3 regions of the Nonomuraea sp. NPDC050790 genome follow, and region 2 is predicted to be linked to each of the others. Evidence: riboswitches for the same ligand, from Rfam matches in the RefSeq annotation. Region 2 holds a riboswitch; each other region holds the start of a gene.
What was found. Region 2 has a riboswitch for cyclic di-AMP ahead of ACIBEJ_RS28100 (C40 family peptidase). Riboswitches for the same ligand answer to the same signal wherever they lie in the genome.
Positions count from the first base shown of each region.

Region 1: another riboswitch for cyclic di-AMP. It lies ahead of ACIBEJ_RS36145 (coiled-coil domain-containing protein); the one in region 2 lies ahead of ACIBEJ_RS28100 (C40 family peptidase).
Region 3: another riboswitch for cyclic di-AMP. It lies ahead of ACIBEJ_RS30060 (CHAP domain-containing protein); the one in region 2 lies ahead of ACIBEJ_RS28100 (C40 family peptidase).

Region 1 is NZ_JBITGF010000007.1:633,595-638,499, reverse strand. It holds gene ACIBEJ_RS36165 (dihydrolipoyl dehydrogenase family protein) at 1-727, shown strand, start outside; gene ACIBEJ_RS36160 (50S ribosomal protein bL37) at 731-808, opposite strand; gene ACIBEJ_RS36155 (DeoR/GlpR family DNA-binding transcription regulator) at 943-1,722, shown strand; gene galT (galactose-1-phosphate uridylyltransferase) at 1,719-2,780, shown strand; cyclic di-AMP (ydaO/yuaA leader) riboswitch at 2,847-2,984, shown strand; gene ACIBEJ_RS36145 (coiled-coil domain-containing protein) at 2,991-3,944, shown strand; gene ACIBEJ_RS36140 (hypothetical protein) at 4,010-4,905, shown strand, end outside.
Region 2 is NZ_JBITGF010000005.1:619,992-624,896, reverse strand. It holds gene ACIBEJ_RS28115 (NlpC/P60 family protein) at 1-75, shown strand, start outside; gene ACIBEJ_RS28110 (LysR family transcriptional regulator) at 82-960, opposite strand; gene ACIBEJ_RS28105 (class I SAM-dependent methyltransferase) at 1,031-1,663, shown strand; cyclic di-AMP (ydaO/yuaA leader) riboswitch at 1,885-2,049, shown strand; gene ACIBEJ_RS28100 (C40 family peptidase) at 2,117-2,593, shown strand; gene ACIBEJ_RS28095 (hypothetical protein) at 2,663-3,376, shown strand; gene ACIBEJ_RS28090 (M48 family metallopeptidase) at 3,373-4,647, shown strand; gene ACIBEJ_RS28085 (glycosyltransferase family 4 protein) at 4,644-4,905, shown strand, end outside.
Region 3 is NZ_JBITGF010000006.1:139,494-144,398, forward strand. It holds gene ACIBEJ_RS30050 (dynamin family protein) at 1-413, opposite strand, end outside; gene ACIBEJ_RS30055 (endonuclease/exonuclease/phosphatase family protein) at 483-1,409, opposite strand; cyclic di-AMP (ydaO/yuaA leader) riboswitch at 1,568-1,715, shown strand; gene ACIBEJ_RS30060 (CHAP domain-containing protein) at 1,770-2,501, shown strand; gene kdpF (K(+)-transporting ATPase subunit F) at 2,885-2,974, shown strand; gene kdpA (potassium-transporting ATPase subunit KdpA) at 2,974-4,620, shown strand; gene kdpB (potassium-transporting ATPase subunit KdpB) at 4,617-4,905, shown strand, end outside.

The sequences.
Region 1 (4,905 bases), on a different contig from region 2:
CCGGCTGATCGCCCTGGAGGAGCCGGAGGCGAGCGCGGTGCTGGAGAAGGTCTTCACCGATCAGGGCATCGACGTGCGTACCTCGGCCAAGGTGGCGCGCGTCGACCATGACGGCGGGCTCTTCGACGTCGCCGGGGCGCGGGCGCAGCGGCTGCTGGTGGCGACGGGCCGCAGGGTGGATCTGAAGGCGCTGGGCGTCGGCGCGATCGGCCTCGACGAGAGCGCCAGGGCGATCCCCGTGGACGCGCGGATGCGCGCGGCCGAGGGCGTCTGGGCGATCGGCGACGCGGTCGGCAAGGGCGCGTTCACGCACATGTCGATGTACCACGCGAACATCGTGGTCAAGGAGATCCTCGGCGAAGCGGTCCACGAGGCCGAGTACCACGCCGTGCCCCGGGTGACCTTCACCGACCCCGAGATCGGCTCGGTGGGCCTGACCGAGGCGCAGGCCCGCGACCAGGGCCTGGACGTGCGCACCGCCGTCGGCGACCTGGGCACCCGCGGCTACATCGCCCAGGCGGAGGGGCTGGTCAAGCTGGTGGCCGCCGACGGCGTCCTGGTCGGGGCGACGGTCGCGGCCCCGCCCGGCGGCGAGGTGCTGGGGCTGCTCACGCTGGCCGTCCACGCGCGCGTGCCGCTCACCAGGCTGGACGAGATGATCTACGCCTACCCGACGTTCCACCGGGCGGTTTCGGCCGCCGTGAAGGAGCTCACCGCGGCCGGGTGACCGTCAGCGCGCTGCGGGGCGCTTGCCGTGGTTGGCCTTCTTCTTCTTGCGTGCTCTGGACTTGCGGGCGCGCCTTGCCATCCGTCGTCCTCCCTTGAGCGGGGTCTTTGAGCGGTACGGCATGCGTATCCCAGACCAGGGCCCCCGGCAAGCGTCCTCACATTCTTCAACATGTTCATGTCATAATCTGTTTGAACTTGTTGGAAGGAGGGCGCGTGCTCGCGCAGCAGCGGCAGCAGACGATCCTCGAACGGGTCCGGGCCAGCGGCGGCGTCCGCGTGGCCGACCTCGTGCGCGAGCTCGGCGTCTCCGACATGACGGTCAGGCGCGACCTCGAGTCGCTGGCCGAGCGCGGCCTGCTGGAGAAGGTGCACGGCGGCGCGACCGCGCTCGGACCCGGATCCACCGAGGAGCCGGGCTTCACCGCCAAGTCCGCCCGCCAGCAGCAGGAGAAGGAGGCGATCGCGCGCCGCGCGGCCGCACTGGTCGGGCCGGGCACCGCGGTCGCCCTGTCGGCGGGCACCACCACGTGGGCGCTGGCCCATCACCTGGTCTCGGTCGCCGACCTCACCGTCATCACGAACTCGGTCCCGGTGGCGGACGTCTTCCACCGCGCCCCGCGCGCCGACCGCACGGTCGTGCTGACCGGCGGCGTGCGCACGCCCTCCGACGCGCTGGTCGGCCCCGTCGCGGTCGCCGCCATCCGCCGGCTGCACGTGGACACGCTGTTCCTGGGCGTGCACGGCATGAGCGTGCGGGCCGGCTTCACCACGCCGAACCTGCTGGAGTCGGAGACCGACAGGGAGCTGGTGGCCGCCGCGCACCGCCTCGTCGTGCCCGCCGACCACACCAAGTGGAACACCGTCGGCATCAGCACGATCGCCGACCTGAACGAGGCCGACGTTGTCATCACCGACCAGGGGCTGCCCGCCGAGGCGCGGGCCGAGCTGGCGGAGCGCGTCGGAGAACTGATCATCGCGGAGGGCACGCAGTGAAGCGCACCATCACCCACCTGGCCGACGGGCGAGAGCTGATCTACTTCGACCGGCGCGACGACGCCGACAGGAGCGCGGTGGACCGGCGGCCGCTCGACCCCCGGCCGGTCGCCTCCGAGCTGCGCTACGACCCGCTGACCGAGGAGTGGATCGCGATCGCGGGGCACCGGCAGACGCGGACGTTCATGCCGCCTGCCGACGAGTGCCCGTTGTGCCCGTCGACCGGCACGCGGGCCTCGGAGATCCCGGCACACGACTATGACGTGGTGGTGTTCGAGAACAGGTTCCCCTCTTTCAGCGGAAATTTTGGGACTTATCGGGACGTGGGGGGCTTGAGTGAGGTGCGGCCGGGTGCGGGGCGGTGTGAGGTGGTGTGCTTTACCTCGGACCACTCCTCCTCGTTCTCCCGGCTGAGCGACGCGCAGGTCGAGCTGGTCATGGAGGCGTGGGCGGACCGCACCGCCGAGCTGTCCGCGATCGAGGGCGTCGAGCAGGTCTTCGTGTTCGAGAACCGGGGCGAGGAGATCGGGATCACGCTGACCCACCCGCACGGGCAGATCTACGCCTATCCGTACGTGACGCCGCGGACCAGGCAGCAGCTCGCGGCGGCGCAACGGCGGCCGGGGCTGTTCGCGGACGTGCTGGCCGCCGAGCGGGCCGGGGAGCGGGTCGTGGCCGCCAACGACCTGTGGACCGCCTTCGTGCCGGCCGCGGCGCGCTGGCCGTACGAGGTGCATCTCTACCCGCACCGGCAGGTGCCGGACCTCGCGGCGCTGACCTCGGCCGAGCGGGCGGCGTTCGCGCCGCTCTACACCTCGGTGCTGCGGGCGCTGGACGGGATCTTCGGGGTGGCCATGCCGTACATCTCGGCGTGGCATCAGGCGCCGGTGCGGCACCTTCGTGAGCTGGGACATCTCCACCTGGAGCTGTTCTCGATCAGGCGCGCGCCCGGCAAGCTCAAGTACCTGGCGGGTTCGGAGTCGGCGATGGGGGCCTTCATCAACGACGTGCTGCCCGAGGAGGCCGCGCGGCTCCTTCGATCACAGGTAGATCACTAATTGGTTTCCACTTGAAGTCGCGTTACCAGGGATTTACTACTAATATCCCTCACGCACCGGTTGTCACAGCCGTTGCCGCCTAATCCCGGGCGTGTTGCCCGGGAGCCGGGGACCCACCCTCACCTGGGGTGAATCCACTTCGGTGGTAGGGCATCTCCCAGCCCGAACCCGTCAGCTAACCCGGCCGGCAGATGGAGAGGAATGCCCCACGTGGCGGTTGCGTCCCCCGCGACTTTGGCCATCGGTCTGATCACCGCCGCAGCTGTGGCGCTCACCCCGGCGACCGCGCAGGCCGCGCCCAAGCCGAGCGAGAAGCAGTTGCGGGCCGAGCTGAAGAAGCTCAACACCAAGGTCGACACGCTCATCGAGAGTTACAACGGCAAGCGCGTGGCCCTCGCCAAGGCGAAGGACGCCGAGAAGGCCGCCCAGGACCGCCTGGCCGCCGCCGAGCAGGCGCTGGTGGACGCCGAGCGGCGGGTGGCCGAGATCGCCCAGCTCCGCTACCAGGGCACCGGCACCTCACTGCCCCCCTTCCTGTACACGCCGGACGCGCCGGGCGCGGCCGTACTGGAGCAGCTCACCGACGAGGAGCAGGCGGTCATCGCGGGCGTCGCCGCCGCCCGCGACCAGAAGAAGAAGGCCGCCGACGAGGCCGCCTCGCTCACCACCCAGATCGCCGGGCAGGCCGAGACCGTCGCCAAGGAACGCGTGGCCGCCGAGGGCGTCATCAAGGACATCAAGGACAAGCTCCAGGACCTCATGCCGTACGGCACCGGCAAGCGCAACAACGGCTCCTGGGCCCCCGAGCTGCCCTCCGGCTCCGACAACATCACCTCCCGCATGCGGATCATCCGCGACGAGATCAAGAAGACCTTCAACCTGCCCTTCGAGGTCGGCTGCTACCGCTCGGGCGGCGGCGGCGAGCACCCGCTGGGCCGCGCCTGCGACTTCATGATGAGCACCGGCGGCTCCATGCCCACGGCCGCCAACCAGGCCCTCGGCGACCAGATCGCGGCCTGGGCGATCAAGAACAAGGACCGCTTCGGCGTGAAGTACGTGATCTGGAAGCAGCGCATCAACATGGGCTCGGGCTGGCGGGCGATGAGCGACCGCGGCAGCGTCACCGAGAACCATTTCGACCACCCCCACATCTCCATGCACTGAGTGCGCCCACCGCACCGCCCCAGTAGGGTGGCGCGTCGGACGTGATCACCGGGCAAGGAGGCAACGTGGCGCTGCAGCCACCGCCGGGGCTGGCCATGCTGCTCAACCTCGTGGTCTCCTGGCCGCTAGCCGACGAGGACCGCCTGTACGAGGCAGGGACCCGGTGGATCGCCTTCGCGATGACGGCGGCGCGCGTCTCCTCCACCGCGGCCGCGCACGCCGCCAGGACCACGGCCGGGAACGACGGCGAAGGGGTCAGGGCGTTCGACGGCGAGTGGCGCGACACCTCGGATCGCTCCGGAGACGCGGTCACCGCCGCGCTACTCATCGGCGGCGCGCTGCGACTGTCCGCGTTGATCGTGCTCGCCATGAAGGTGGCGCTGATCGTCCTGATCATACGGCTGGCGCTGCACGTCTCACGGCTGGTCGCGCTCTCCGGTCCCACGGGCGGCGCCTCGCTGGCCGCCGTGGGTCCCGCCGTCGGCGGCGCCAGGACGACCGCGCGCGAGATCATCCAGCGGATGACCGACCTGCTGGAACGCAGCGCGCTGCGCCTGTTCGGACGCGCGTCGGCGCTGCTGCGCAAGCCGCCGCCCAAGACGGGCTCCGGGGCGATCCCGCCCGGCGGCCGACCGCCGACGCCCGTACGAGGCCCCGGCAACCACCTGGAGTCGGCGGCCGACAGGAGCGTGGACGTCAGGAGCATCACGCCCTACCCGATCTGGCGGCGCGACCGCCCGCCGGTCTACCGCGCCGAGGACCGGGCCCCCGAGGAGATCTTCGAGCAGGGCCTGCGCCCGCGCGACCCGTCAATGACCAACCTGTCCGACTACGTGCTCAAAGGCCGCCCGTCCGCCTTCGTCGGCACCAGCACGCGCACGGACATCGACAACGCCTTCCCGCGCCCCTACGTCTACGAGGTCGACGCCCCCGGCGGGATCGACGTCCAGGACACCGTCAA
Region 2 (4,905 bases):
CAGACCGGCGACGTCATCAAGGTGGTCAAGTTCTCCTCCTACGGCAGGCGGGTCGTGGGCGCCATCCGCCCCTGAGTGGCGTCACGGCCGGCCGTACCCGAGCATGGTGCGCAGCAGTTCCTCCACGGCGGGTGAGCGCCCCGGCGCGGGCAGGACGGCGGCGAGGACGCGGCGCGCGGGCAGGGCGGGCTCGGGACGCAGGAGCCTGATGTCCGGGCGCACGGCCGTCCCCCCGGCGATCGACGGGAAGACCATCACGCCGACGCCCGCCGCCACGAGCCCCTGACGGCCGTTCCAGTCGTCGCACAGGTGGCTGACACGTGGCGGCGCCCCGAGCGCGGCGGCGAGCTCCGACAGCGGCCCGAGGCAGTCGGGGTGGCTGCCGTCGATCCACGCCTCCCCGGCCAGCGCCCGCAGCCGCACGCTGTCGCCGCCCGCCAGCGGATGCGCGCCCGGCAGTGCGACCAGCAGCTCGTCGTCGAGCAGCGGCACCAGCTCCAGGCCCTGCGGCGCGGGGTCCCACGACGTCACCAGCGCGAGGTCGGCCTGTCCGGACAGGACGGCGGCGGCGCCCCCGCCCACGGTCAGCGACAGCTCGACCGCCGGGTGGCGGGCGGCGAAGAGGCGGAAGCACTCGGGCACGTACGCGGTGGCGGCGCTCGGGAACGCCTGCACCCGCACCCGCCCGCGCTCGCCGCTCGCATGCGCGGCCAGCCGGGTCTCCAGCAGCGCGATCCCGTCGAGCACGTGCGCGGCCTGCTCCAGGGCGGCCTGTCCGGCGCCGGTGGGGCGTACGCCGCGTGGCAGCCGGTGGAACAGCAGCACCCCGGCCCGGCGCTCCAGGGCGGCGATCTGCCGGGAGACGGCCGGTTGGGTCATCGACAGCGCCTCGGCGGCGGCCGAGAACGACCCCAGCCGCCCCACCTCTGACAGCACCTTCAGCGACCAGACGTCAAGCATGCATGGAGCTTATGTCTTTCATGCCGATCCCGCAGTGGTGCGCATGGCTCGGGCCGCGCACGATCGGGTCATGGACACCTGGATGCTCTCCGCGCTCCCCGACGCCCCCGCCCGCGTGCTCGACGCGGGCTGCGGCGCGGGCGCCCTGGCCGCGGCGCTGATCGCGCGCGGACACGACGTCACCGCCATCGACCTCGACCCGTCCGCGGCCAGGGCGGCGGGGGTGCCCGCGCGGGAGGCCGACCTGACGGTCTACGAGGACGACCCGTTCGACGTCATCGTGCTGTCACTGTCGCTGCACCACATGCACCCGCTGGAGGCCGCGCTCGACCGGACGGCCGCGCTGCTGCGGCCCGGCGGCCGGCTGGTGGTGGACGAGTTCGCCTGGGACTGGGCCGACGCGGCCGCCGCGACCTGGTTCTACGACGTCGGGAGGCTGCTCGGCCGCTTCGACCGGCCCGAGCCCGACCCCCTGGCCCGATGGCGCGCGGCGCACGTCGACCACTCGCCCGCCGGGGACATGCTCGACGCCGTCGCCGCCCGGTTCGAGGTCGTGCGGATGCGGCGGGTGCCGTACCTCTTCCGGTATCTCGGCGGCGAGCACGCGGCGCGGCTGAAGGAGATCGAGGAGGTACGGCACCAGCCGACCGGCTTCCGGCTGACCGCTGTGACCCGTGTGACAGGTGTGACGAATGGGACCTGACTCACCCCCTGGAGCTCCAAGTGTGAGGAGGGTCACATTCCGGTAACGGACCCCTGTGTCCAGCAGGAGTTCCCGACTTGACTGACACCTCTGTCGGATCTTGACAACTTTGCCGGGACTTTGCCGAGCCGTGAACCCGCGAGTACGTTCTGGCGTCGCGGCGAACAAGCCATGTCGCCGAGTCCCACAGAGATCCGCCGGTCACCCCCTGCTCGACAAGGGGCCGTGACCTGCCGAGTCCGTGCAGCCAGGAGGCACGGAGCCGGGGAACCACCGATCCCATTCCCCCGGGATCAAGGGGTGAATCGGCGCGTTTCGGCGTGCCGTAGGGCGACTTCCAGGCCCGAATCCGTCAGCTAACCCGGTAGGCGTTCGTGGAAGAACCAAGGAGAAATCCTGTCTACCTCCCTGCACAACCCCCGTCGTCTTGTCTTGAGTGGTGCGGCGATCGCCATGACCGTGACGGCCGGAGGGTTCGCCCTCCATGCCCCGGCGGCCCAGGCGCAGACCGCGGTCAAGACCACCGTGACGGCCAAGACGGCGAAGCAGTCGGCGACTGCACGGCAGAAGAGCAAGGCCCGCAAGGCCGTCTCCGCGGCAAGGGCGCAGATCGGCGACCCGTACCGCTACGGCGGAACGGGACCCGGCGCCTTCGACTGCTCCGGTCTCGTCCAGTACGCCTGGAAGAAGGCCGGAGTCAAGATCCCCCGCGTGACGCACAGCCAGTACGCGCGCATCAAGAAGAAGATCTCGTGGAAGTCGCTGCAGCCGGGTGACCTGCTGTTCTTCCGCGGTCGAGGCCACGTCGGCATGTACGTCGGCGACGGCAAGATGGTCCACTCGCCCAGTTCGGGCAAGCGGGTGCGCATCGAGAAGCTCGGCGGATGGCGCAAGTCGTCCTTCGCAGGAGCCGTCCGGCCCGGTCTGTAGCCGCCCGGTCCGAAAGGCCCCGTCCCCTCCCGGGACGGGGCCTTCGCGCGTCCGGCTACCATCGGGGCCGTGGTCGTGAGCCGTCGCGCCGCCCTCGCGGCCCTCCTGGTCGTCGTGCCGGTCGGCTGCGCGCGCGAGCCGGCCGGCCGTACCCCTCGGGACGGGGTGGACCGCGCGGACCTGTCGCTGCGCGCGCGGCGGGCGGCGGAGCGGGTGGCGGCGGTGCTCGGCCATCCGGTGCGCCCCAGCGTCGAGGTCGCCGCCGACGCGGCGCAGGCGGCGCGGACGGCGGGCACGGCCTCCGCCGAGGGACTGGCCGCGCTCGCCCACGACGGCAGGGTCATCGTGATCCCCGAGAACTACGCCCGGCTCACCCCCACCGGGCGCGACGTCGTGCTCGCCCACGAGCTCACCCACGTGGCCGCGGGGACCGGCGGGCTGCCCGCCTGGCTGTACGAGGGCTTCGCCGACTACGTGGCCTACAAGGACGCCGCACTGGCCGTGCCCGTGGCGGCGGCGGAACTGGCCGCCGAGGTGCGCGCGGGCCGGGTGCCGCGGGAACTGCCGGGAGCGGGCGCGTTCGCGCCGGGGGCCGCGCGGCTGGCACAGTCCTACCAGGAGGCCTGGCTGGCGTGTCGCTTCCTCGCCGCGCGCTTCGGCGAGGACAGGCTGGTGAGGTTCTACCGCGACGCGCGGCGGCTGGGTGTGGAGCGGGCCCTGCCCCTGCCCGCCCGCGAGCTGGCCGCCGGGTGGCGCGCCTACCTAAGGAAGGAACTCGAGTGACCGATCAGCGGGAGAAGGCCCCCGCGCGGGTACGGCGCCAGGCCGGGGTCGCCGCCGTCGTGCTCGGCGCCGCCGTGGTCGTGGCCGCCGCGCTCACCACGCCCTGGCGGGCCCTGCCGCCGGACGCGCCCCAGGTCGCCCCCGACCCGGCCCGCGACTTCTCCGCCGCCGAGATCGCCAGGTCGCAGGCGTTCGACGCGGCCACCAGCCTGCCGTCGTACCTGTCGCTCGGCCTCACGATCCTGTTCGCGGGGCTGCTGGTCGCCACGCCGCTCGGCGCGAAGGTCCTGGGACGGCTCAGGGGCCCGTGGTGGCTGCGAGCCGTGCTGGGCGTGCTGCTGCTCACCGCGCTGGTCGAGGTCGTGCGCTGGCCGCTCGGCATGTGGTTCGAGGTACGGCTGCGCGAGTTCGGCCTGTCCACCCAGGAATGGGCGGCGTGGAGCGGCGACCGGCTGAAGAACATCGCGGTGCGGGTCGTGCTGCTGTCCATCATGATCGTGGCGCTGGTGGGTCTGGCGCGCAGGTTCCGGCGCTGGTGGGTGCCCGCGGCCGTGGGCGCCGCCGGGCTGACCGTCGCCGCCTCGTTCGTGTATCCGGTCGTCTTCGAGCCGCTGTTCAACGACTTCCGTTCCATGCCGGCCTCGCCGCTGCGTACCAGCCTGCTGGCCATGGCCGAGCGGGACGGCGTGCTGGTCGAGGACGTGCTCGTCGCCGACGCCTCCCGCCGCACCACCGCGCTCAACGCCTACGTCTCCGGCTTCGGCGCCACCCGCCGCATCGTCGTCTACGACACGCTGCTGAAGGCGCCGGAGCCGGAGGTCGAACTCGTCGTGGCTCACGAACTCGGCCACGCCAAGTACGACGACGTGCTCAACGGCACGCTCATCGGCGCGCTGGGGGCCGCGTTCGGCGCCGCCCTGCTGTTCGCGGTCTTCCCCCTGGTACGGCGGCGCGCCCGCGTCACCGCCATCACCGAACCCCTGGCCGTGGGCGCCGTCATGGGCCTGATGAGCCTGGCCACCGTCCTGTCCGGACCCGCCCAGAACGTCGTCAGCCGCCACGTCGAGGCCCGCGCCGACGCCCACGCCCTCGACCTCACCCGCGACCCGGCGACGTTCACCGCCATGCAGAAGCGCCTGGCCACGACCAACATCTCCGACCTGGCGCCGGACCCCCTTGAGCACGTCCTGTACTCCTCCCACCCCACCGCGCCGCAGCGCATCGCCATGGCCCGCTCCTGGGCGCTGCTGAACGGCGTCCCCGAGCCGTGAGGCGCGTCCTCTTCGTCACGAACGACTTCCCGCCCCGGCAGGGTGGCATCCAGTCGTTCGTGCACGGGCTGGCGGTGCGCACGCCCGGGGCGGTCGTCTACGCGCCGGCCTGGGCGGGCAGCGCCGAGTTCGACCGGCGGCAGCCGTACCCGATCGTGCGGCACCCCACCTCGCTCATGCTGCCCACGCCCGGCGTCGCGCGGCGGGCCGCCCGCCTGGTGACCCGCCTCGGCGCCGAGACCGTCGTCTTCGGCGCGG
Region 3 (4,905 bases), on a different contig from region 2:
AGGCCGTACTCGACCTTGCGCACGCGCCCGAGGTCGGCGAGGTGGGCCTCGTCGCGGACGGTCCAGCGCGCGAACTGCGCCGGGGCGACCCGGCGCGCGGGGCCGTCGCGGAAGTGCACGGTCAGCGTCGGCCGGGCGGCGTGGACCAGCTCGTTCACGTTGAACGTCAGCTCCTCGCGGCCGGTCACCGCCACGTCCGCGCCGAGCAGCGCGTTGACCAGCGTGGACTTGCCACGCTTGATCTGGCCCGCCACGGCCAGCCGCATGGGCTCGGCGAGCCGGGCCGCGGCGGCGCGCAGGGCGCCGGCCAGCGGGGCGAGTTCGGGGGTCTCGTCGGCCTGGGCCGCGCACTCGCGCAGCATCGTGTCCGCTCGCGCGAGCGCGGGGACGAGCAGATGTTCGGGGGGCATCATCAGGCGCATGTTTAGCGACCGAGCGTGACTCCGTCCACCTCTTGTGTGAAAGGACACGCGAAACCCGCTTTACGGCTGTCCGATACTGAGGTCCGCGAAGACGGCCCGGTGGTCCGTCCCCGGCACGTCGGAGATCTCCACCCGCCGCACCCCGATGGAACGGTCGACGAGGATGTGGTCGATCGTGATGAGCGGCGGGATCGCGCGACCGTGCGGCCACGTCGGGACCAGTCCCTTGCCCACCTGCGCGGCGGCGTCCACGTAGCCGCGGCCGAGCAGGTCGCGGAAGGCGCGGTGGTCCAGGCTGGCGTTGAAGTCGCCGGCGAGGATCCGCCCCGGCGCGGCGGGCGGCAGCGCCGCCATTGCAACGTTCCACTCCGCGTAGAGACGGGGCAACGGCGGGTTCGGGTGCACCGCCACGACCTCCACCGGCCCGGACGGCAGCGCGAGCCTGGCCGCCGGCATGTTGTGCCCGACCGGGGTGAACAGCCCCTCGACCTTGGTCAGCGGGTGGCGCGCGTAGATGCCGCTGCCGGACGGCCCGTCCGCCTCCTCCAGCACGCTGTACGGCAGAAGCCGCCCCAGCCCAGCCGCCTCCAGCGCGGCCACCTGCCGGGGCCGGAGCTCCAGCGCGGTGAACACGTCCACGTCGAACCGCTTGACCAGGTCGATGACCGCCGTGACGTCGGCCCGCCCGAACAGGTTCACGGTCAGCACCCGCAGCGCGGTCCCACCGGCGGGAGCCGGATCGGGAACGACCCTGGGCACGATCACGGCGACCATCGCGGCGGCCGAGACCAGCGCCACCAGAGCGGCGGCACGGTTGCGGAAGAACAGGATCGCCGCGGCGAGCACCGCCAGCACCGCGCCGAGCGGCGTCAGCGTCAGCAACTGGGTGACCGGCCAGCCGATCTCCAGTCCGGTGACACGAGCCAGAGCCCAGGCCGCCAGGAGTACCGCCACCACCCACGACCCCAGGCGTCGCTTCGTCTTCACCAGCCCCGCCCGTCACAGCTTCGAGATTGCCTGAACTTTAAACCGTCCGGAGCCCGAAAGTGTAGTCCCTTGAAGCGTCCTTATCCGGACATTCTTTACCATTACACAATTGCGGTAAGGGGTTGACCGCAACTAGGGTCCTCCTTTATCGGTCGATGACCGACCGACCGCCGAGTCTCCTGGCCGTGCACGCCGGGGGAGCCGGGGACCCACTCGTGTTTCCCGGGGTGAATCCGCTGCTCGCAGCGGTAGGGCACTCCTTCGCCCGAACCCGTCAGCTAACCCGGTAGGCGGCAGAGGAGATCAAGGAGCACGCGTGCGAAACCGCGTTGTCGCCATGCCCGGAAACGGCCGGCGCCCATGAACGCCGACCTCGAGAACGGGATCCAGAAACTGATCGAGGTGCTCGACGCCGAGATCGGCTACACAGAGAAAGGCTCCGGATACACCAAGTTCGGAGAGTGGTACCAGAAGAACGTCGACGGCAGCTACGACTTCTCGAACGCGGCGTGGTGCGACATGTTCCTCGCCTGGGGCGCGGACAAGGCCGGCCTCACCGAGGTGTACGGGCAGTTCGCCTACACCCCCGACCACGCCGCCTGGTTCCGCGACCAGGGGGCGTGGGGGACCAGGCCGGAACCCGGCGCGCTGGTCTTCTACGACTGGTCGGGCGGGAAGAGCCTCGACGGCATCGACCACATCGGCATCGTCACGAAGGTGGACGGCGCCCGCATCACCACCATCGAGGGCAACGTCGACGCCCGCTTCGCCAAGCGGAAGGAGCGCGACCAGAGCAAGGTCGTCGGCTACGGCTACCCCGCCAAGACCGAGGCCGCCGCCGCGTCACGCCAAAACCCCGACACCCCCAACCCGGACACAACCCCTCAATCCCCCGGCCCAGAACAGCCGTCCGACCAGGCTCCTGGGCACCTGGGGCCGAACCTCGCGGCGTCGTCGTCCTCGGCCAAGTTCCTCGCCGCCCCGGCCGCCGAACCGGGCGCGGAGGCGGCGATGGCCGCTCCGCTCCTGCTCGCGGCCCTGGCCATAGCCCTGGTCGCCGGTATGAAGCGGCGCACCCGGCCCGCGTCCTGAGCCGGCGCGCGCCCCTGATCGAGGGACGGGGGCGCGCGCCCGGGGCCGTGGGAAGCGGCCAGCGGGCGTCGTGGCGGCGAGCACCACGTCCGGCGTGAGGAGCGCCGGACGATCGGGCGGTGCTGGGGGCGGCGGGGGGTGGGGGCGGTGGCCTGCCGTAACGGATGGTCTCGGGCGCGCCGCGTCGGGAGGGCGTCAAAAGGTGATGGGCGCGCGTATGGAAGCCGTCAAGAACGGCAAAAGCCCCCAAATCACCCGCTTTGCTTACGGAAGCAAGCAACTTTCCGGAGCTGAGGAGTGGGGATGGCCGACGTCATCTTCGTCGTCCTGACGATCGCGTTGTTCGTGATCCTCGGGCTAGTGGTGAAGGCGGTGGAGCGCCTGTGAGCGCGATCAATGCCACCGGCCTGGTCGTGGCCGTCGGTCTGGTGATCTTCATGGTCGCGGCCCTGCTTTTCCCGGAGCGGTTCTAGTGGGCTGGATCTTCATCGCCTCCCTCGTCCTCGCGCTCGTCCTCACGCACAAGCCGCTGGGCGACTACATGCACCGCGTGTACACGAGCGCCAGGCACAACGTCGTGGAGCGCCTCATCTACCGCCTGCTCGGCGTCCAGGCCGACGCCGAGCAGCGCTGGGCCGTCTACGCGCGCGGCGTCCTGGCCTTCTCGGTCGTCTCCCTCCTCTTCCTGTACGGCCTGCAGCGCCTCCAGGACAAGCTCTTCCTGAGCCTGGGCTTCGCCCCCGTCCCCGACCACGTCGCCTGGAACACCGCCGTCAGCTTCGTCACCAACACGAACTGGCAGGCGTACTCCGGCGAGTCGACGATGGGCCACCTGGTCCAGATGTCCGGCCTGGCCGTGCAGAACTTCGTCTCGGCCGCGGTCGGCATGGCCGTCGCGATCACGCTGGTACGCGGCTTCGCCCGCAGGGGCACCGACACCCTCGGCAACTTCTGGGTGGACCTGGTGCGCGGCACCGTCCGCATCCTGCTGCCGATCGCCTTCGTCGGCGCGCTGATCCTGGTGGCGGGCGGCCTGGTGCAGAACTTCGCCGGACCGCACGAGATCGCCGGCCTGACCGGCCCCACGAACATGACCGGCGGCCCCGTGGCCAGCCAGGAGGTCATCAAGGAGCTCGGCACCAACGGCGGCGGGTTCTACAACACCAACTCGGCGCACCCGTTCGAGAACGCCACCTCCTGGACCAACTGGTTCGAGATCTTCCTCATCCTGCTGATTCCGTTCGCGCTCCCGCGCACCTTCGGCAAGATGGTCGGCCAGGTCCGCCAGGGCTACGCGATCGTCGCCGTCATGGGCGTCATCGCGCTGGTCAGCATCACGCTGACCAACGTCTTCGAACTGGCCGGCAACGCCACCGTCCCCCAGGCGATCGGCGCGGCGCTGGAGGGCAAGGACGTCAGGTTCGGCGTGGCCAACTCCGCCACGTTCGGCGCGGCCACCACGCTGACCAGCACCGGCGCCGTGAACTCCTTCCACGACTCCTACACGCCGTTCGGCGGCATGATGCTGCTGTTCAACATGATGCTCGGCGAGGTCGCCCCCGGCGGCGTCGGCGCCGGCCTCTACGGCATGCTCATCCTCGCCGTGATCACCGTCTTCGTGGCGGGCCTCATGGTGGGCCGCACGCCCGAGTACCTCGGCAAGAAGATCGGCGCCCGCGAGATGAAGCTGGCCTCGATGTACTTCCTGGTCACCCCGATTTTGGTCCTGACCGGCACCGCGCTGGCCATGGGCAACGAGGCGGGCCTGGCGGCGATGCTGAACGGCGGGCCGCACGGCTTCTCCGAGATCCTCTACGCCTTCACCAGCGCCTCGAACAACAACGGCTCGGCCTTCGGCGGCGTCACCGTCAACACCCCGTGGTACGACGTGGCGCTCGGCCTGTGCATGCTGCTGGGCCGCTTCCTGCCGATCATCTTCGTGCTCGCCCTGGCCGGTTCGCTGGCCCGGCAGACCCCGGTCCCGGACACCGCGGGCACGTTGCCGACGCACCGCCCGCAGTTCGTCGGCATGGTCGTCGGCGTGACGATCATCCTCGTCGCCCTGACCTTCCTCCCGGCGCTCGCGCTGGGGCCGCTCGCAGAAGGACTCCTGTCATGACGACCCAGACGGTCGAGACCCCCAAGAGCACCGGCCGGGTCGGTGGCGGCCTGCTCGATCCCCGGCAGATGGTGCGGTCGCTGCCGGACGCGGTCAGAAAGCTGAACCCGGCCACGCTGTGGCGCAACCCGGTGATGCTGATCGTGGAGATCGGCGCGGTGTTCACCACGGTCCTGGCGGTCGTGCGGCCCTCGTTCTTCGCCTGGGCGACCGTGGTGTGGCTCTGGCTGACGGTGCTGTTCGCCAACCTGGCCGAGGCGGTCGCGGAGGGCCGCGGCAAGGCCC